One region of the Paenibacillus swuensis genome, then DNA from elsewhere that is predicted to be linked to it. Evidence: riboswitches for the same ligand, from Rfam matches in the RefSeq annotation. Region 1 holds a riboswitch; each other region holds the start of a gene.

Region 1 (5,561 bases):
TGTTACTCTGATTTTAGTCTCAGAGAAGAACGTCCCCACCGATACAGCCGTGGTGCCGAAATATACTTTAGTTGAAGGAACGAATTTCTTACCGTCAATGACTACGTAATCTCCGCCGCTTACCAATCCTTTGTTAGGTGAAACAGCTGTAATTTCAAGCTTCTCAATTATTTCTTCTTCATAGGTATATCCATTGGCTACAACTACTTTGCTACCGTCAGGGTTCTCAACAGTAACATTGACCGGACCTGCTGCAGCAGCTTGAGGAGCAGTAACTTTAATTACACTCGGATGTACCAGGACAATAGCTGCAGATTTATCACCTAGCGTGACTTTGGCCCCAGGCATAAAATACTTACCGTTAATTGCAACAAGGTTTTCGCCTTTGAAAGGCCCGGTTGCCGGGTCAATGGAAGTCACCACCGGCGTTGCTTTGTATTTGTAATTACTTAGTGCAATTTGGTTATCAGGATTAGTTAATTTTATTTCTACTGAACCTTGTGCACCTTGAGGCACGACAACTTTCACCTCGGTTGAGCTGACGAATTGCTCGCTCGTTGCACGCGTTCCACCGAAGGTTACGGTCGCACCTTGACGGAAATTAGTACCATTCAATGTAATTGTATTGCCGCCTTCCGGTGCGCCTTCATTAGCTTCTACAGAGGTAATTACCGGTGCCGGGAACTTAACACTCAGTTGAACCGCAGGTAGAAATTTCATCCGCTTTGCGCCGGCATAGTCATTATATTCTAATTTAGAAGTTAAATCTGAAGTGTAATAAGTGCCTGCTTTATTCTTATCTTTAGGTCTAATCTTGTATTTGAACGTTAGAAGGCTGTTTTTCAATTCAAGGAAGTTCCACTGCAATTGATTTCCGACTACAGTAGGCTGAGGTATATTATCTTTGTAAGAGTCAGGAACAATCTCGAATTCAGGTGCGACGAGATCCGAAACGACAATGTTGTAGGCACTTGCCATACCGATCTCACGAACAATCGCTTTGTAGATATCGGACAATCCTACAGATCCAAGTACGAAATGATGATGTGAAGATGTTGTCGCCATTTCTTTCAATAGGATGTTCGGACCGCTGGTAGTCGGATCCGCATTAGTGTCTAGCAATGCAATCGTATAAAATACAATACCCGCTTCTTTTGCCAACAACGCTTTATCTTTGGCATACTGGTATGGATTGACCGTAGGAACAGTCGCATCTCCATCTGTCATAAGAACGATAACAGGCTGAGCTTCGGGTCTATGGTTTGCAAGCATTTCCATGGCTTTATCAATGGAATCACCCGTTGCTGTAGATCCGTTCGCTGCGAGTCCGTTGATGTAGCTTTTCAATTGTACAGCATCTGTTGTCAGTGGTAGAGCCTTAGTGTCTGAGCTGAAATCAACTATACCGACTTGGTGCTTTGTTAAATCTACAAGATCAACAAATTCTTTCGCTGATTTAATTGCGTCGCTCATCTTCTGACCTCTCATACTACCGGAGCGGTCGATGATAAGAATAACATCACTAGGCATAATGACATTAACAGGTGGAGTACCTTGTATCTGTAATGTAACTTCAGCTTCACCCTCAGTTGTAATTTGAGTGGGATTCACTGACTTGTTCACATTGACATAATCCGCTGCCGCTTCGGTCTGTTGAGAGAAGCTCAGTGTGGACAGTACGAAAAGAAAGCATAAAAACACGTTAAACCACTTGCCTGTTGTTCTCATCGAAACTCCTCCTATTAAATAATAAAATGGAGCCATTAGACATTGCTAATGCTCCATTTTTAGATAATGAAAGATTTGCAACCTGGCGATCTGATAGCAGTTGTTACTATATACCTACTACGGAAGACCCAATGGCTTTGCGTCCTTGCATTTCTGCAAGTTTGCCAGTATTTAGTTTAGGAAATTATACCCAGTACAATATTATAACCCCATTACAAGTCTGTCAATATTTATTTTTTTGTGTCGAATAACAGACTATCGTAAAGAATTGTACTCTCATAAGCAGACTTTTGTTTTCTGGCTGTGCTTGTTTTGTGCATTCCCAGTTCAGCAGATATTTTGAACTCGTTCATACGACCCAGAATGATCTCATCGTACGCCAGCAACTTGCTCAGTTGGTCTCTCATTTCTTGTAACTGAGCTTGATTGACCGTTCCGTTCTTTAACAGGTCGATGTGTTCTTCACGTTGTTGAACGAAGGCCACAATGTCTTCCTCGGTTGAGTGCTCAATCTGATGAACCAATGCCATCGTCATGGTTTCGAGTTGTTCCATCCAACTATACATAATGGTTAGAGGGTTTCATGCTTCCTGCCAGCCTTGAAGCTTCTGCCCATGTCTCCCTTAACTCTTCAATGTAGCCTAACGCTTCAGTAATCAAGATGAGGTCTTTCTTAACATTCCCTTGAACAAGCAGATGAATAATGTATTCATACATAACCAATAAGTCCTTGGACACCGGCTGTTTCATATCCAATGATGAAATAAACTCATAGATTATGGCCTGAGCTTTACACAAGTTGGTATTTGCTAGTTCATAGTTATTAGATTCAATGCCTTCAATCCCCAGTTTACAGAAACGTATTGCTCCATCATATAGCATGAGTAAAAGCTGATTTGGAGTCGATGTTAAAGTAGTATTCTGCGTATATGTGTTTCTCATTTGTTGGCTTAACACGAGACTCTCCTCCTCAAATCACGAATCATCCAAGTGCATTTGCTAAGTAAGCGGATTGCGATTGGTATTTGTTCATTGCTTGCTCCATGGCATTGAATTTCTTATAGTAATTATTCTCCAGGTCACTCAACTTAGAATCCTTCTGAATCATCTGGTCCGTAAGTTGCTTGAGATCTTTACCGATCATGCTCTCTGAACTGAATGGCTGCGTCAATGAGCTCGTGAAAGCAGACGTACCCGCTTTAGAAGAGATCGCGTTCAACGAAATTTGAATATCATCCCGCATTCTTTCAAACAGACCTTTGGAACTTACGGAACCGCTTTGTTGCGTGAAGAAACTCATCACCTTTGTTGGGTTGTCCTCCAGCATTTCCCTCAATTTGTTCTCATCTTTTAAGTACAGTTTGCCGTTCTCAAAATATTTGCCTGTTTCAATGCCAAGCATACCTAATGTGACGGTCTCTGCGCCAATGGTGACAGGTTTGTTCGTACTCGCCCTAACATCATTAATCGTCTTAGTTAGCAGCGCCTCATTCCGGAGAAGTCCGCTCTTCGCTTTGGATTCCCATCTTGTGACTTCATCTTCCTTCATGTCGTCTCTCTGCTCTTTCGTAAGAGGCAATACATTCCTATTCCGTTCTTCTTTCACCTTGTCGCTCATTGTCGATAGCAAGTCATTATAATCGTTAATGAATGACTTAATGGTATTAACGATGGCATCCACGTCTTTGGACACTTTGATTTCCGTCGGGTCTGCAACAGTCTTGGCTTTAAGCGTGACCTCTACTCCATTAATAGAGAAGATATTACTGGAACGTGTTGTCGCAATGCCGTTAATTTCAAGTTGGGCATCATCTCCGAGAGTTACATTTGTCATGTTGAACGAAGAAGTTAATAATGCGCCGCTCAGCGTTACTTCACCAGTCCCGTTGATTTTTCCTGTTTCTTTGGATGTGATGGACAGTTTACCTGTGGCGGTGTCATAAAATGCAGAGGCTTTCGCTGCAGCATTCGTATTTATCTTCGACAGTAGTGAATTGATTGTATCTGTCGCCTTGTCAATTGTAATTGGCGCACCATTAACGGTGATGGAACCTGAGAAATCAGCCATCTTCCCGTTGTCAATTAAGTTCTGCAGCGTTGCCGTTGTGGACGCGGTAGGATCTATACCTGCACCATTGGATACTACAGAACCGCTCTTCGCCAATTCATTGACTCGAATGGTTAACGAGCCTTCAACGGCTGATTTCGTACTTGCCGCTGTAAGTGCAGCCGTTTCACCCGTTACTGTCGCTTTCTTCGTGTCGATGGAGCTGTTCAAGCTGTAGTTAAACAGTTTATTGTTACGAAAATCGACAAGCTTTGAATTCATCTGTCTATATTCTTCGCGTTGCCATTCCAGTACTTGTTTCTTCTGACCTAACCGATCAATTGGCACTCGATGTGCTTTCATTAAATCCTTAACAATGGAATCAATATCCATGCCTGAAGACATTCCGGTGATTCTCATAACATCTCCTCCTTGTTGTGCTTATATATTCTTGAATTTATCTCTTCTCATCTATAACTAATCCTGCAGATTCAAGCAGATACACTAATCGGTCTAACGCTTTCTCAGGAGGTAGCTCTCGAATGACTTCGCCGGTGTCTCTGTTAAGAATTTTCACCATAATTTGATTGGTCTTGTCATGAACAGAATATTCAGCTGTTAAGTAAGGCCCTTCAATGGCCTTAATGGCTCTGTCTATCGCTTGAATAAAGTTCTTCTCTCCAATTGAGATACTCTTTCCCTGAATTTCGGCAACTTCCACTTCACGGGTAGAATTAAATAAATCTAATTCCACGCTTCCTTGCTTTCTCGAGGGTTGCTCTGTATGACGAATCGTTACGGGATTAACAGAAACACCGTTTAGTGGTGTCAGCGCGCCTGAATTAATGTTAGTGACCAATGAAATCTCCCTCTCCCTAATAGAATCTTATATAAATAATATCGGTATTATTTTTTGTAAAATGTACATGTAAATCTTTTAAATTAGTTAGTTTTTTATTAAAATCATAAGTTGGGACATCTGTGTATAGCCCACACTATGAACAATTTTCATTAGGGATGTCAATGACGATTGGCTGTGTTCAAAATTCCTAGAGAACGATTGGAAGAGTTTAATAACCAATTCTTCATCAAGCCTCTTATGATATCCGGACATGCCAATCAAGTTCATCTTAATTAGAGAATAATGAATGATCATCATTAGATAACTATCATACAAGTCCTTCTCATTAAACGGAAACAGCTTGCTAAACACGAAGTTTACTAGGTAGTTCTCATAGATATACTCTCTCTCATTAAAAAAGGGTACATAGTAATCATTATACGCTGATTCATATTTAACTGTTATTTGATCGAGATCAAACGCAGCATCCATGCCGATGCCTGCTTTAAATTCTGTAAAGCATTGTTCATAGCGTGCGCTCTTGTTCTGAATTAAAATCTCAGTCAACAGTCTTAAAAACTCAACCTGAATGGAAGAGACCGTTGGAATTTCCGATAAGGTTTCACGCAAGTCACCAGAATCAATGACATGGGTGTAGTTTGCGATTAATTCATCAATCGTATCAGAACGATTGTCACGAACCAACTCTGAACATTCAAAGAAGAACATGCCCAGCATAATCAACCGATCATTGATACTGTAAGATCTATTCTGAAGTACCTGAATGGCGAAAGTTCGCAATGGCCAGAACAGCGGTGTTAGATTGCCGGAGTCATGGTTGGCAGTTGTATTAATTCCGTTTGCAATCATGTTCTTGTTAAATTGTTCAAATGAATGGATGCCTGCATTAAATTCAAGGTAATTCGGATTTAATAACACACCTCT
Region 2 (5,561 bases), 620 kb from region 1:
GTGCTTCTTCCGCTTGAAGTCAGCGGTTGAATCTCCGGAGGGGCAACAGCTTGGGAGAGTACTTTAATATCCGTAAAGTTCATTACCTTGGTAACGATTTCTTTATATTTCTCGATCGTGGTATTGGCGATCTTCGCAGCAAGAACAGGATCCGGATCCGCCACAGTTACGATCGCAACCAGGGAGTTATCTACGCTGGAAACTTGGATTTGATCCCGAAGCTCGCTTTCTGTAACCGGAAGGTTAAGCGCCTGAATCACTTGTTCCATGACCGCAGGCTCGCGAACCATCACTTTAAGTGTATTTAGCATTTCCGGTGTGGCTTTAATAACCACCCGTGTAGAGACTTCATACGTTGGAATTTCAGGTTTCATTTCATAAAGAACACCCAATGCAGTGAACACCGTCATGAACAGTAACATCATCCATATTCGACCTTTAATCACAAGCCATAGTTGTTTCAGATTGATTTCTTTACCCGGAACAGGATTTGCTGTGTTGTGTAACGAGTTCGGATTCACCATAATGTTCACCTATGCCCTTAATTAAGTTTTGTTCTTTATAAAGAACTTAATACCCTCATGATAATTCTATATAACGAACAAGTCAATTGTTTTTTACCCTAATGATCAGCTGTTTGAACCTTCTTTATGTTCATTCCATTTTAAATATTGCAGATAATCTTTAAGTCGCCGAAAATCTTTCTTGCTCATTCCTTCGTCAATCGCTTTATGGATCAGGAACTTCCATTCATCATCCAACACTCCGTTAACTTCCAGCCTTGAGGAATAGGTATTTCCCAACAGGTACTCAATGGTGGTGTCCAGAGGCCCGGCAATCTTGGACAGCATCTGCAGGGATGGATTGTTCTGCAGTTCACGTTCGATGTAACTTAGATAGGATTTGGAAATCCCTGCGAGCTCCGCAAGTTCCGATATGGAATAACCTTTACGTTTCCGCAGCTCCTTAATACGTTGTCCGATCATAAGGCTCTCCTTTTTTTGGGGTTCCGCAGGCTTTGAGCCGTTCAACTAACTTGAACATCAACTTAAACGCGGGAATACGTGCTCACACCTAATGAAGAATGTCGATATAACGGAAAAAAGTTGTCTTGAACCTGAATCTGCCGTGTAAGCATTTCGTAAATTTCCGGATTGTGAACTTTGCGTCCGATGTAGAAATCCAGGGGAGCCTTCTTACTAAACGTGCTTTTGAAACGGAATAATTCATCATTACCGCCGTATCCCCCGCCGAGGTGCAAATATTTATATCCCAGGGATTTAAAGTAACTGGCTGCTTCGCAAATCAGCAGATTATACGGCGCGAACTTTAGATAATCTTTATCCGAACCGGTGAGATGATATGTAACGTAGTCATTGTAATGAAGGAAGAACGTTGAGGCAATGACACGGCCCTCATACCGGGCGACAAATAAACTAACGTGCTGATCCAGTAATTGGACCAGGTCTCTAAAGTAGGGTTCCGAGAAGTAATAGTAGGGATGCGCGTGATTCTTATCCATGGTTGCGTAGTACAGTTCAATAAAGTCTTTGATTTGCGCAGGATCTTCTCTGGACACGCGGACTCCGTTCTTCTGAGCATAACGCACTCGGTTCCTGCATCCGGAGGTTAAGCTATCGATTACGTCTTCCCTGGACGATGTCAGATCCATGCACACCGTATTTCGGAGCGGCGTGGGCTGAACTCCGGAATAGTCTTTTTCGTTATGAAAGAGGGGGTGAAAACGCACAAATTCCGTAACGATCCCGACCATGCGGCAATACGCGCTAAATACTTCGCCAAAGCGTTCGAACAAGGATACGCGTTCCTCTTCGTCCTTTACATTGCATAGCGGTCCGCCATAACCGTAAGGTGTAACAATATCGTACATATTGCGTTGAAGTTGCTTTACCTCCGGCAAATTTAAATCATTAATACTTCTCATCAAGAATGCATAACAAATTATGAATTGTTGCTCACGGTAAACGAACAGTCGGGCCATGCCCTCATTGTTGTTTTCCGCCATCGCGCAATATCCCGGAGAGTAGTAAATATCCGCTCCTCCTACCGAGCGAAGGGCGTCATTCCATTCTTCCGTCTGGGAAGTCATGAATACTTCATAACTAAACATGGATCGCCCACCCCAACCTATTCTAAAAATAGTTTCGTTCTTTAAAAAGAACATTTTGATTAAAAAAATAGGCGCTAATCAGCGTCCCATCCACTATCTAGTTTTATTTACCTAGTTTAATTCTTTATAACGAACATGTCAATGCGGGAATACGCGCTTTAATTTTTATAAACATTTATGCATACGGACGTTAGTGCTTATTAAACCGGCTTTAAAGATGCATTTCCATTCCGGCTCAGGCGTTATGATCAACAAAGAACAATGAGGAAATACAGTTACGATCTCCTCAAGTTGATGATCTTGCAGCAGGTTTCCGCTCCCGCCTGTTATCACACGCAAATATTTACGATGCAAGCAAGCCATGTGAACCTGCCCTGAGTCCGTATCCATCGTGATCTGTGATAAGCCGTCATACATGTCCCAAGCTCGAAAGCCATTTACTTGCCGGGCATCCCGATCAGCAACAGGACTTTCAATCATATGCCAATAAGCATTGGTCCTGATCTGAAAACCCAAAGCTTTATAAAGGTTCAACGCGTTATCATTCCATACGAAACAGTCCAATTGAACTTGAGAGACACCTTGTTCGCGGGCGATGTCAAACGTATCGGACAGAAGCCGGCCGCCGATTCCCTTGCCTCGGTCTTGCTGACTCACCGCGAAGTTATTAATAAACAGACCGTCCTCATTCATAAAGTACTCTATAAATCCAGTTAGGCGCGTGCCCTCGTAAGCGCCCATGAAACACGCGCCGGACGAAGAATTTTCAAGAAGGTCTGTGGTGTAAGCAACATATCCCGGACAAGAAAATTTGGTTAAGTGAAACACAGATGGTTGAACCATGGACATCCACTGCTCGGTCCATGCAGGAATATACTTGGCATCTTGCTTATGTAAAGAGTATGTTACGATCTTCATGGTCTAATGGGCTTTAACGATCCCTGCTGCTTGAATTCCGCGAGAAAGCTCCGGACTTCCTCAACGGTAATGCCGAGCTCATAGGCTGACTTTAATAAATCGATCCACTCTGGATCCATATCTTCTCTATTGATCTGGACGGCTTTCATGTTTATCCTCCCCAATGTAAAACACGGATACCAAGCAATCCAGCTGTCTTAGTCAGGATACAACTTTAAGACCTGTGACTTTGCGTCCCTGCTTTTCAGTCAGGTTTGCCCTACGGTTATTTCTACGTATATGATACTAGCTGTATGGTGAAAAGTATGTCGATTTTTATTGTCTAAAAATGTATTTTTTTACCGATATTATGAAGCGGTTACATTTCTTCCGTTAACCTATTGTTAATTAAAACTTTTTCAGGTAACCTTGTGACAAATGCTCTGTTTGAAATGTAATTAAAAATCCCAAAAAAAGGATCGATTCTACATGATAGGACAACGGATTAAGAATTATCGGTTATCGAAGAAGCTGTCCCTATCGGAACTGGCTGAGCGCGCTGGTGTCGCCAAGTCATATCTTAGCAATATGGAACGGGACATTCAGACCAACCCCTCTATTCAGTTCCTTGAGAAGATTGCCGATGCGCTTGACGTGACTGTTGATGATCTGCTGAACCCTATTCAGAAGCCGGAATCATCCGAAGTTGATCCCGACATGGATCCCCAATGGTACGAACTCGTCCGTGAAGCTATGAATTCCGGCATTAGCAAGGAACAGTTCAAGGAGTTTCTGGAATTCACACAATGGAAGATGAATAATAAATGAAGAAGATAAGTATATGAAGCCCGATATTCATTCTTCAAGGAGAAAGTTTCTGAAGCTGAGCGCCATGGTGTTCGGAGGTTTATTGACCGCTCCCTTTGCCGGCTTCAGCTATGCGCGTTACCTGGAGCCGCAATTGTTGAAGATCAAGCGAATATCGTTAACCCTTCCCCGCCTTCCCGCTTCATTCGACGGAATCCGCGTAGTGCATTTCAGTGATATCCATTTGGATTTTCACTATAGTACGGAACGGTTAGCTAAACTTGCCCATACCATTCAACGAATGAAACCGGATCTCATCTGTTTTACCGGGGATTTATATGACCGCTCTATCGGGAATGAGGGGAAACGATGCGCTGAAATCCTGGCGGGTTTGAGCGCCCCTCTGGGCAAATGGGCTGTCCTTGGAAATCATGATCACATAACCGGTCCCGAGCAAGTAACCTCTATTCTGGATCAAGGCGGCTTCAGCGTATTAACGAACCGTTCAGCGGCGCTCACTCTGGATGGCGCTTCCATCTTGATCGCCGGTGTGGACGATGCGCTGATGGGGTCGCCAAATCTCAAAGAAGCTTTGTCCGGAAAGAGCGATATATTCACGTTATTGTTGTCTCATGTACCTGACTTTGCCGATATGGCTGCGCAATATCCGGTTGATTTGCAGCTTTCCGGACACAGCCATGGCGGACAGGTGCGCATCCCGTTCTACGGCCATGTGTTTACGCCGGAATTCGCCAGGAAGTATCCGGACGGCTTATATCAGATCCGTGAAGGCAAGTTTCAACTTTATACGAACAGGGGCATTGGCGTTTCAACGATACCGATTCGGTTCTGGTGCCGCCCTGAGCTTACGGTCTTTACGTTGCGTCATCATTAAAAAAGAAGCTGTTCCCAAGGTTGAGATACCCCCAGGGACAGCTTCTTCTTCATGTTACTGTTCCACATTACCCGTGCTTTTGTCGTTTGGCTTTAATTGAAGTCGAGCCTTAAAGAGCACATTGTTCTCGACCGTATAACTCGGCGCTCCCGCACCTGCATTGACTGTGGAAATACCCTTAGCTGCTATATTAGTGGTAATGGTATTCCATCTAAACTGCGCTTTATATACATCAACCGGAGCCGGTGTTGCCCAGTAACCCTTAACATTAATTACAGGGGTACTGGTAGAGTTCAGAAACATGGACGTAATTTTACTATCCTGGATGAGCACGGATTTGGCCGCCTCGATCGCAATCGTTTCGCCTGTGCCCGTTGTTACGAATGTACTGTTCTGAACCGTAAATTCGCCGGCGGTATTCACCAGCAGCAAACTTGCGTTCTTTCCGGAGAACGTGCAGCGGTCAAATAAATATTGGCCCGCTTTGTTGGCTTGCGGCGCGGCCCCGGTTGTCGTGCGGAATTCGCAGTTGAAGTATTTACCCGCCGGGAGCTCGCTCGCGTTAAAATCATACATCCTGAGGTTCTCGAAGATCATATCGTTATGACCGTTGCCCGTAATCGCACGCACCAAGTTCGGTCCGTACACCGTTACATTTCGGAGATGCTGCGGCTGTCCGTTGACAACAATTGAGTTATGCATTTTGCCTGTATTACGGATCGTTTCGTTCGATATATTCAGGATAAACGGCGCACTACCGGCTAAATCCAGGGTACCGTCCATATAAGTGTTGTTGTTGGCGATGATGTTCGGTCCGAAGAAACGGGCAAA
Region 3 (5,561 bases), 1.3 Mb from region 1:
CAATATGGACTTCGCGCCGGTGCTCGACATTAACAGTAACCCTGACAATCCGGTCATTGGCCAGCGCTCCTTCGGTACGACTGTAGAGAAAGTGATCCGTCACGGGAGCCAGGCGATGAAAGGCATCAGCTCTAAAGGCGTGGTGCCCGTCATCAAACATTTCCCCGGGCATGGAGATACGTCGGTGGATTCTCATCTTGAACTGCCTGTCGTGAACAAGAGTCTTGAGGAGCTTGAGGCGTTTGAGATCCGGCCTTTCGCGGATGCGATTCAACATCAGGCCGATGTTGTGATGGTGGCACATTTACTGCTGCCTAAGGTGGATTCCAAGGCTCCTGCATCCCTGTCAAAGAAGATGATTACGGGGCTATTAAGGGAGAAGCTTAAGTTTAAGGGCGTCGTCATCACGGACGATATGACCATGGGCGGGATCGTCAAGCATCATGAGATCGGCAAGGCAGCTCTGCAATCCGTGCAGGCAGGGAGCGATATCGTGTTAATCGGTCATGACTATACAATGCAGAAACGGGTGCTTGAGGCGTTGAAGCAGGGGATGCAATCCGGTGTGCTCACGGAACGGATGGTGGACGAGCGGGTGTACCGTATTTTGAAATTAAAACATAAATATGGCTTGGCTGATCAGAAGACGGAACCTGTGAATGTCAGCGAAATCAATCGCAAAATCTCGAAGGTATTAGATTTGCATCCATAATATTAGGTTGAAATGGCTTCACCTGAGATATAGGTGAGGTCATTTTTTGTCTAAATATAAGAACTATTGTAATAATATAGTAGATTTAACTAGTTCTAGATTCTAATCTTCTAAAATATGTTAATATATTGTACAGGCATTTTAGTTAAAGCTGGGGATAAAGTATTGATATGGGAGAAGGAGAGATGTCCGTCAATGATTCTTCGTAAAAAGGTAAGCGCGTTGCTGGTCACGATTATGTTTATGACACTGTTGGTTAACGTTACGGGGTTACTAGGGCAGTCGGGCGCGCAAGCGGCTGAAGTCGGTAGCCAGAAGTTCCTGAGCAAGGATTCCACGAATTATGACGCGGCGACGCAGACGATTTCTTGGGCGATCAAGTATAACTACAATCAGAAGGATGTTCCTGCTGCGGATGCCATTTTGACAGATTTATTTCCAGATACGCAGCAGCTAGTTCCAAATTCTCTTCAAGTGTACCCGATTACGTTTAATTCAGGCGGATTTGAAGTGAAAGGTACAGTACTGGCTTCATCCGAGTACACCGTGACTCCCACAACAGCAGCAGGTCAGACTGGTTTTCATGTGCAATTCCATCAGGATGTTACATCAGCTTTCAAAATAGAGTATAAAACAGCCGCCGTTCAACGCGTGACCGGCACGACGATGGTGATCAACTCGGTGTATTCCAACACGTATAAGGATGTGTCTGGACGCGAGATCGACCAGGTGATTATCAGCAAACGGGCTGGCGCTGTAGATGCCGCGGCTCAAACCGTGGTCTGGACCGTCAAGCTGAACGGGGACAGCAAGATCATGTCCAACGTCTACCTGCAGGATACGTTTACGCAGGGCGGACTTCAGTTCGTGCCGGGATCGCTGACGGTCACTGCAGATGGAGGCGCGCCGGCAGCGTATAATCTGGTACTGCGCGAATCCGTTACACCTGCGGCAACCGACGGTTTCGACCTTACTCTGCAGTCTCCGATTTCGGGCCCGCATACCGTCAGTTACGCGACCTATTTCGATGAAGACTGGTTAAGCGGGCCTGTAGTTCCAGGCAACGTCGAATATGTGAATCAAGCCCGTGTAGACTGGGATGAGAATGGGTCCGCCCCGCTTACAGTCACAGCTGCATTTGATCCGTCAGGGGCGAATGGGAAGCTTACCATCCAGAAAGTCGATGAAGCCGACCCTTCGTTGTTGCTCAGCGGAGCGAGTTTCGAGCTTTACCGCGTATCTGACGCGGAACGGACTCTGGTGAATACACTGACCACGGATTCGGTCGGGAAGGCTGTATTTAAGAAGCTGATTACCGGCGCCTATGTACTCATTGAGAAAACAGCGCCGGCCGGCTACAAGTTAGATCCGACGGAGCATCTCTTTACTATTGATGTATCCGCTACGACATGTTATTGCAAAACGATAACAAATGCTAAATTGCCGCCGACGGATCCACCGCCGACAGATCCACCGCCGACAGATCCACCGCCGACGAATCCGCCGCCAACAGATCCACCGCCGACGAATCCGCCGCCAACAGATCCACCACCGACGAATCCGCCGCCAACGGATCCGCCGACGACAAACCCACCGCCGACGAATCCGCCAACGGATCCGCCAACGACGGTGCCACCAACTACGATACCACCGACGACGGTACCGCCGATCGAATTAACGCCGGTACCGGATGTGACGCCAACCGGAAACATAGAGGTACCTACGGAACCGGTCCGTGTTGATCCTCCGGAGGATGTAGACATCATTGAAACAGATGTAGACGTTCCTTTGGGAACGGCCGTTCCCGATGAAACGATTGCACCGATGCTTCCTAAGACCGGCGAAGCCAGTCCATGGAAGACGCAAGCTCTCGGTGTAGCCGTGATCCTGTTGGGCTTCGCAGTACTTAGACGGAAAGTTCTCGTCAAGCGCTAAAGAACATGACCATTGGAAGCGAGACCTTACGAGGCTCGCTTCCATTTTGTATGAAGGGAGTTAATTATGTTGAGACAGAAATTACTTGCGGCATTCATCATTCTGACGGGATTTATGATCTTGCTCTATCCCGCTGTTAAAGACCGGTACGAGACGTATCAACAGAATCGGATCTTGGAACAATGGCAACAGAACATGCAACAGATCGCTCTGGAGACGACGGTAGAAGATATTGTGGAGCAGGCCGATCTTCCACCGGACGACAGTGATTCTGCCGCAACGAAGCCAATGACAGCGCAGCCTGCCCCGTCACAGAAAAAACCGCCCGCGGCTGAAGTAAAGTTAAAGAACGTCGAGGGCGTCTTGATCATCAACAAAATTGATCTGAACTTGCCAATCCTGACCAACGCTACGAAACAAAACTTGTCACGGTCAGTCGCCAGCATTGCCAACACCGGTAAAGCCGGCCAAATCGGCAATTACGCCATTGCAGGTCATCGTAACCGTACATACGGAAAGAATTTTAACCGGTTAGGCGAGATGAAGATCGGTGATGTAGTTGAAGTCGACACGGGAAAAGAGAAATTTCGATATAAACTGACAAGCAAGGAGATTGTGCTTCCCGAAGAGGTTGGGGTGCTGAAAGGAAAGGAGAATTTACGCGAAATTACGCTGGTTACGTGCCATCCTATGAAAAATCCGACCCATAGACTCATTCTGAAAGGACAAATAATTCCAAATCATAGGTCGTAAGTCTATATACAAGCTGTCGATCCTATAGTACATTTAGATTAATAAATAAGGTGCTTTCACCGATAAAGGCAAATTTAGCGAAAGCTAAAGACGCAAAACTAAAGGGTCTTCCTTAGTAGAATTCTACTAAAAAGACAGCCAGTTACCGAAGGGGGAGTTTTTTTGTGTCTAAATGGGTATGGAGATCGATGTTTGTTATAGTTTTGGGTCTTTTGGCTCCCTTCGGTTCCGTGGCGGCCGCGTCGTCCATGACACTATTCGACAGCGAAGCTTTGACTAAAGGTGTGTTAAGGGTAAACTATGAACAATCTCCGGATCGGGAAACGATCATCCGTGTTACGAAGGGGAAAGTCAGCTACGACTACAGAATGAGCCCGGGAGCCCAATATCCGCTGCAGTTAGGGGACGGGGTATATAAGGTGCTGATCGCGCAATCGGTAAGCGATACTAAATATAAAGTTATTACCCAAGAAGAGCTCACACTGAAGCAGGGGGTCGGTAACGACGTATTCCTGCAATCCATCTCCTTGATCAACTGGTCGAATAGCACGTCAGCTGTGATTAAAGCACGTGAATTGACCTTACGCGCCGAAACCGATCAAGCTAAACTAAAAGCCATATACACATATATCACCAAAAATATAAAGTATGACACACTTGAAGCGAAAACCGTTTCCTCGAAATACACGCCGGAGGTAGATGAGATTTATAAATCCTCCAAGGGGATCTGCTACGATTTCGCGACCTTGTTCGCGGCTATGGCCCGAAGCGCGGGGCTTCCCACCAAGGTCGTGAAAGGGTACCATGCCGATGCCCCTGCCACGTACCATGCTTGGAACGAAGTATATATTGATAACAAGTGGCAGACGGTGGACACCACTTACGATGCGGCCTATGTACAACACGGCAAGACACCAACGCTGTTCAAGGCGGCTTCCCAATATAAGACGGTTAAATTTTATTAAAGCGGACGCCATGTGTAGGACCATCCTGTTGTTGTTAGCTGCGACGACAACGGATGGTCTTTTTTTTACCCATATGGCAAAGGATTACGTAAAATTCATAGTGGAGACCATCCAATTTCTGTGAGATACTAAATCCAGGGAACTATGTAAACGCTTTAATGGAGGTAATCACATGCGTATGCTGCAGGCCTATAAGTCCAAGAAGTATCTTCTGCGAATGCTGTTGTCTCTGACGCTGCTGATGTTCGCGGTGCTGCTCACCTCTTCTCTGGCACAACAATACAATGCCGAGCGAAGCGCCATCACCATGCAGCAGGAAGCCAACCGGAAGGTCATGACTCAAGTCAACAATAACATTTCCTATATGAAAGAAATCATTAGTAACTTCGCGGTCAACCTCTATGCCGAGAAACGAATTGTAGCCTTGATGACGATGCGGCAGCCTGACCCCATGACCGTCATCCAAGCGGTAAATGATCTCCATCAGAGCTACACCCTCTCCTCCTTTCTTCACTCCATTATGGTGTACAACGGTTACGCGAACGAGACCTACGCGGTCGGCGACCTTGGACTGTCCAAGCCGGATCATGCGATGTCCGAAGAGCTTGTTCGCTTGCTGAAGCGGAAGGAAAAGCTGCCGAGAATGGAGCTGCTTCCTATGAATTTCAGCGGTAGGGAACGTTCCGTGGACTTCTTCTCGCTCGTCATATACGAAACCTACTATCCTGACAATGCCACCCGCGAGAGCGCGCTGGTCCTCAATATCAAGCCCGAGTGGCTGATTGAGAATATGCGGTCGATCAACGATTTTGCCCATCCCGAAAGGTCAGGTATTTTTATCGTCGATGAAGCAGGCAACGTTATCTTATCCGGCCAGGGAGATCATCTGCTCTCCAATCTGGATGCATTGAAGCAGGTGCTGCATAAGCGCAATTCGATAGTTCCCGAGCAATTCGGTTATTTCACCAACCCCTTGGGCGGCGAAGACGATTTCCTCATCACGTTCATGAACACCGAGGTGTCCTCTTGGAAAGTGGTCACGGTTCAACCCTATGAAGATGTGCTGGGACCGATTCAACAGATGAAAACGACCTCACACTTGTTAAGCGCGGCCTTTCTCCTGTTATCGGTGATCGTCTCCATTCTCATGGCGCATAAGCTCTATAAACCCATCGAGAGGATGATTGCGCAGATGG
Region 4 (5,561 bases), 2.3 Mb from region 1:
ATCTGGAAAACCGCTGACTGGCTACTTTGCTGAGGACTTTCCCCCCGGATACAACCTTGCGGAGAACTTTACCTTTGACCATCGGATCTTTCAACTTCGGTTTAACTCCTGGCATGAACTTCACTCCTTATACGCATTCTCATAAATACAGTATGCGTGCAGGAATGTCAGTGCTTGGACAGATTACCACGGCTGAGACCCGTTTATTCAGGTATCGGCAACTGAAACCGGGTTGCTGTGCGGATTGCGGCCTCTCTCGCCCGCTCTGTCAGGAAGAAGAGACGGTCATTCTTCTTCTCGGGGTCCGCTTGCCTTGCCCGGGCAGCGAATGCCTCATAGGCATCAAGAGATCGCACGGCATAATCCCGAGCAACTTCGGCTTCTCCCCTCTGTCCGGCCTGCAAAGCCGCTTCATACCAGAGCTGAATGAGTTGCTCCTGCTTTCTTTTGTCATAGGGGTCAGACTCTACTGCCGTTTGCCATTCCCCTTCCGCCGCCTCCATCTGACCTAATGCCGAATAAGCAATGCCCAACTGCCAATGCAACTCCGGATTACGGGGCTCATAGCGAAGGCCTTCTTTCAGCAACGGGATGGCTTTACGCTTAGGCAGCCGCTCCGCAAGAGCAAGCCTGTCGTCCGCAGAATAGGGATACAGACGCAACGCCGTTTGCCGCTGGTTGAGACCGGGTTCACCGCCCGCACCCCCTGACCGATTCGCAAGCGGATTGGAACTGTTCCACCATCTCACGGCTTGGGTTGGAAGGCTCTCACCCGGAACGGCGGAAATGACAAACCTGGCCGCATCCATCCGCACGGAATAGAATATTCCGGCAGAAAGGAGCAGGAGTAAAGCAAAGGTGGCTCTTTTTTGCCATGGGAATGAGAAGTGTTCTGCAGCGTTGTGGTTGCGGGGTAAGCTCAAGTTATCGGTCCCGCCTAAGGCGATCCATAGGAATGACAATATCCAGAAAAAACCGTAGGACATATCAAAATCAACGGCGCTATGCGCAAACAAGACGGCCAGCGGCGCCAGCAGCATGGAATGCCGCCTGGCCACCCGAACGGCAAACAGAAGTAACATGACTATGAACAACAGGCCCCCAACCGTCCCGGTGTCCATCCAGATATCCAGATATCCGCTGTGAACCTCAGATCCTACGTATGGGTTGCTTTGGTAGGACGTGTATAACTTCCCCCAGCTGTTGCCGCCCGAGCCTGCCCAAGGAGACTCGCTGATAATGGTCATAGCATCATTGTAAAACTGTGCGCGCGCATTCGCCGTTTCGTAATGACCGCTCACTCGTTCGGTTGTGGTAGCCGGTATGATGAAACTGAACAGCAGCATACCTAAAGCTATAACCGCGCTTGAACCGAGATAGACAACCCTGTTCATAGAAAGTCGTACAATTAAAGGGATAATCATACTTAGGATAATACTGATGACGATCAGGCTGTAAATTCCCGGAAACGACGTTGGGCCGGATTGTATAGAGGATACGATCGTAAAGTGAGCGATACCTGCCGCACATAAGACCAAGACCGATAGTAAAGCATAATTGAACTTGACGGCTTTGGCGATGCAAATCCAACCGGCCATCCATCCTATACCGATGGCGATCCAGGCTCCTCTGGATTCAGTCAGCAGGATTGCCGTGGCATATGGAACTAAAGGGATGGCTTGAAGCCAAATTCGCAAGTAGGTTGTGGACCGCGCTTGACCGGAGGATGGACTGACAATACCTCCCATTGTATACAACAGATAGGCCCCCATCACCGCCCCGAACATATTCGCATATTGAAAATAACCGGATAACCTTAAGCCTAAAGCGGATAATCGCTCGTCGGAGGCGTGCTGTACAATCTCGGGATAGTCCAATAGTCCGTAAAACCCTGACCATGCGCCGGCCAAAATAAATAAGCCGGATGCGGTCAAAATGTGATTTAACACCGCTCTATGATGTGACCGATGCTGAATATAAAGAACACATAACCACAGAAAGCAGCCATAGGCTGTCCATCTTAAAGCTTCGTGGATGGTGCCTCCGACCGATGCCGGATTCATAAAGGTTGACACGGTGTAAAATAAGGCCATGCTGAATGGAAGGAGCGCCCAACCGGAGGTTCGGATCCAAAGAAGTCTTGTGGTTATCGCATAAACGAGGCATACCGCCGCAAAGCCAAAGAGGACCCACTGCAACGTATAGAAATCTTTATCGAAAAAAAGGCCGCGGCGAAAGGCCGATAACATGCAAACTAAACCTATCAAGAGAGCTAACCAGGATGATTTCATCGTTTCGTTCCCCGCTTCCTTCTAGTCACTTCATAGTATCAGGAAAATGCAGGGAATTCTATTCCAAAGGGGGTTTAGAGATGGAACGCGCATTTTATGAGCGGCATACGGTTACCGTGGCCCAAGATCTCATCGGCTGCCTACTGATTCGCAGAGGCTTCTCAGGGCTTGAGGACATCGTGGTCCGCATTACGGAGACGGAAGCGTACCGGGGAGCGGACGACCCGGCAAGCCATGCTCACCGCGGCGTGACGCCGAGGAACCGCCTGATGTTCGGACAAGCCGGGCATCTGTACGTGTACCTCTCGTACGGGATGCACTATTGCATGAACATCGTGACCGAGGGCGAAGGCGAGCCCGGCGCCGTGCTGCTGCGCGGAGCGGAAGTCGTCCAGGGGCTGGAGCTCGTCCGAGCGAACCGCCCCGGCGTGCGGGACGCGCAGCTGCTGAACGGTCCGGGCAAGCTCACGAAGGGGCTTGCCCTGGATCTCGCATACAACGGGTACGATGTATGCGGTGGTTTCGGCGGCGGCGAGCTCGAGCTGCTCCCGCCGCCGACAGGGATGCGACCCCTTCCCCTGAAGGAAACCGGTCGCATCGGGATCTCCAAAGGCCAGGCTATGCCCTGGCGCTTTGTCGAGGGTTGAGGGAGGCGGCTTGGGGGAACCGGCGCCGCCCGAAACAGGAAAGACCGGCTAATCGCCGGCCGGTCTGTTCCCTATTCCTCTGCTGCTTTCGAGGCATCATCTTTCTTCTTCGAGAAATAAGTCACGGTCTGTGTCTTGACGATAAAGGCACGGATGGCACTCGTCTGCTCCGAGGTTAAAGATAACATGCGCACCCCGTAATAATGACCTTGGCCGATAAATTCACAGCGGATGATTTCGACTCTGCAGGTCAGCGGGAAGCCGATATCCACTCGGACACTCATCTGGGAGCCAACGGGAATCGGCTCATAAGCGTAAACCGCCAGCCCCATCCCGCTCAAGCTGATATTCTTCAGACTTAAAGCAATCGGCTCATTGTCGGGATTGTCTTTCGATGCGTGATCCCTTAACAAGATACCCTTGCAATCTACTTGTACACGTGTGGTTTCACGTTGTTCCTTGAATTTCTTCCGGTTGTCCGGCGGGTTCAGCACCATGATCGCCCCTCGGTCTTTAGCTACAACCATGGTATGAAACACATAAATCCCTGCTTTCGAATATACGGTCAACTTCACAGGTTTCCCGAGATCAAACAGCTTATATTCCGCGATTTCAACCTCAATAACGTCCCCTTCGGCATAGGTGAGGATCCCGGTGGATACGAAATCTTCTTTCTCCACAACGGTCTTGCACTGCAATAAGACGGAAGCGGCAATACTCGTCTGGTAGTTCATCTTCTTAGCTAAGTTGCTGTTCGTATACATCTCTCCACACCGCCTTGTTCTCCAAATTTGTACATTTTTCGGCAACAAAAAAGACCGCATCCTCCAACAGACACAGCCTTTAGGCTTGTAGGAAAGGATTTTCGGTAGCCAGGCTGCCATCGTTACAACTCGCGTTGTAACCTTAGACCCTAAGCTTTGCGTCCTTACTTTTCAATAAGTTTGCCGTTATCGAATACTTAAGCACTATGTTATTAAACGATATCATACCGTATTTTGACAATTTTCGCAATAGACCGCTGCTCGCATTTAGTTCTAATGTACTATGCTTTAACAAAATATTAAAATAAGCAAAGAATCCCCTTAACATTCGGATGCTACTATGAACACATAGCTTGTTTGCATAAGAGGAGGCTTACCGTGGAAGTGGTGACGATCAGCCAAGCGCGGAGAAATGATTTCCAGGAAATGATTCAGCTTGCGGATCTAACTTTGCCGGACCGCATGAATCAGCATGAGCTCAAAAAATATTTCGAGTTGTTTCCCGATCTGATTTTTAAAGCAACCCATCAAGGACAATTAATCGGCTTCTGTTGCGCCGGCATTGATATGTATCATACAACGGGCTGGCTTCTTTTTAGTAATGTGCACTCGGAATTTCAAGGTAAGGGCATCGGCAAGCGTTTCATTGAGGCGCGACTGGAAGCTCTCCGGAAATTCGAACGTCTCCAATCCGTACAAGTAACGGTCAGCGACGGAAACATCCCTTCGATTCGCGCCCTCTCGGCGCATGGATTTCGGCATCGCAACACCGAAGCGGACTACTACGGTACCGGCAAGCACCGCAGTATTTATGAGCTCTCCTTGTGCTCCTGGGATTTCCAACCCCGGTTCGCTTATCCCATGCCCCTGGTTGATATGAAGTAGTGGGGCAATTCTGCTGATCTGTTCCAGTTGTGGTAAAATACTCTTATTCTAGTTGATTCCGAGGAGTGTTGTACCTTTGAAAAGTTTGTATTCACCGGAGCGCATCAAAACTACACATCACCTTCTACGTACACATACGATTACAACGGTATTGAACGAATTCGATCAAGAAATCATGAAGCTGTCACCGGATAAACGCCGGGAGAAATACGCCAAAATGACCGAAAGCGTCTTCCGTTTCTTTCGCGGAAGCGCTTATTTGTTTTATTTTGACGTGACGCGGATTCCCTTCACCTTTCATACTCCGGACGACCGGCCGACCTGGATTCAGGGGGATCTCCACTTTGAGAATTTTGGCGCTTTCCTGGACGAAGACCGCGAAATTGTTTATGACGTCAATGATTTTGACGAAGGATACCTCGGTTCCTATCTGTATGACGTGTTGCGTATGTCCGTCAGTATTGTGCTGGTTGCGGAGCTGCGGGGGTTTGATCCCGAGGATTGCCGGGAAGCCGTCGAAACGTATCTCAAGTCTTATTATAAGCAGATTCGACGCTTTGCCGAGGGCAAAGAAGATCCTACTCGCATTCGCTACACGGAAGATGAGACAACGGGCGTTATCCGTAAGCTGTTGAAGAAGTTGAATAAGCGCAGCGTTACCCACCTGCTGGACGGGGTTACGGATGTTGCCGACAATCACCGCCGCTTCAAGAGCACATCCGAGCTGGAGTCGGTGGGAGAGGACCAGCGGGCTTTGTTAACCTCCGCATGGACGGAATATTATTCTTCTTTAGATGCACAGTTGAAAAAAGAGGAAGGCTTCTACGGCATCAAGGATGTTGTCGTGAAGCATGCTTCGGGAACCGCTTCAATCGGCCTCGATCGCTACTATATGCTGATTGAGGGCGGACGTGAACACGGAGCGCTGGACGACCTCGTGCTGGAGGCGAAGGAAGTGCGCGCCCCTGTTCCGG

The links. A riboswitch is a leader RNA that binds a small molecule or an ion and turns the genes downstream of it on or off. The one in region 1 is predicted to bind cyclic di-GMP.
Region 2: it holds a riboswitch for cyclic di-GMP, as region 1 does, so the genes downstream of both, SY83_RS22675 (anti-repressor SinI family protein) here and SY83_RS11005 (IPT/TIG domain-containing protein) in region 1, are expected to answer to the same signal.
Region 3: it holds a riboswitch for cyclic di-GMP, as region 1 does, so the genes downstream of both, SY83_RS05125 (transglutaminase-like domain-containing protein) here and SY83_RS11005 (IPT/TIG domain-containing protein) in region 1, are expected to answer to the same signal.
Region 4: it holds a riboswitch for cyclic di-GMP, as region 1 does, so the genes downstream of both, SY83_RS00930 (PilZ domain-containing protein) here and SY83_RS11005 (IPT/TIG domain-containing protein) in region 1, are expected to answer to the same signal.

Annotation. Positions count from the first base shown of each region.
Region 1 is NZ_CP011388.1:2,506,802-2,512,362, reverse strand. It holds gene SY83_RS11005 (IPT/TIG domain-containing protein) at 1-1,728, opposite strand, end outside; cyclic di-GMP riboswitch class I at 1,802-1,904, opposite strand; gene SY83_RS11000 (hypothetical protein) at 1,959-2,282, opposite strand; gene fliS (flagellar export chaperone FliS) at 2,287-2,685, opposite strand; gene fliD (flagellar filament capping protein FliD) at 2,711-4,195, opposite strand; gene SY83_RS10985 (flagellar protein FlaG) at 4,233-4,634, opposite strand; gene fliB (flagellin lysine-N-methylase) at 4,722-5,561, opposite strand, start outside.
Region 2 is NZ_CP011388.1:1,882,560-1,888,120, forward strand. It holds gene SY83_RS08205 (YveK family protein) at 1-524, opposite strand, end outside; gene SY83_RS08210 (helix-turn-helix domain-containing protein) at 630-986, opposite strand; gene SY83_RS08215 (lipid II:glycine glycyltransferase FemX) at 1,049-2,131, opposite strand; gene SY83_RS08220 (GNAT family N-acetyltransferase) at 2,297-3,049, opposite strand; gene SY83_RS22675 (anti-repressor SinI family protein) at 3,046-3,198, opposite strand; cyclic di-GMP riboswitch class I at 3,229-3,318, opposite strand; gene SY83_RS08225 (helix-turn-helix domain-containing protein) at 3,518-3,856, shown strand; gene SY83_RS08230 (metallophosphoesterase) at 3,870-4,730, shown strand; gene SY83_RS08235 (right-handed parallel beta-helix repeat-containing protein) at 4,785-5,561, opposite strand, start outside.
Region 3 is NZ_CP011388.1:1,227,994-1,233,554, reverse strand. It holds gene nagZ (beta-N-acetylhexosaminidase) at 1-712, shown strand, start outside; gene SY83_RS05135 (collagen binding domain-containing protein) at 908-2,647, shown strand; gene SY83_RS05130 (class D sortase) at 2,714-3,400, shown strand; cyclic di-GMP riboswitch class I at 3,458-3,550, shown strand; gene SY83_RS05125 (transglutaminase-like domain-containing protein) at 3,565-4,365, shown strand; gene SY83_RS05120 (helix-turn-helix domain-containing protein) at 4,538-5,561, shown strand, end outside.
Region 4 is NZ_CP011388.1:158,611-164,171, forward strand. It holds gene SY83_RS00915 (hypothetical protein) at 1-115, opposite strand, end outside; gene SY83_RS00920 (O-antigen ligase family protein) at 204-2,291, opposite strand; gene SY83_RS00925 (DNA-3-methyladenine glycosylase) at 2,282-2,938, shown strand; gene SY83_RS00930 (PilZ domain-containing protein) at 3,010-3,702, opposite strand; cyclic di-GMP riboswitch class I at 3,803-3,897, opposite strand; gene SY83_RS00935 (GNAT family N-acetyltransferase) at 4,081-4,587, shown strand; gene SY83_RS00940 (DUF2252 domain-containing protein) at 4,664-5,561, shown strand, end outside.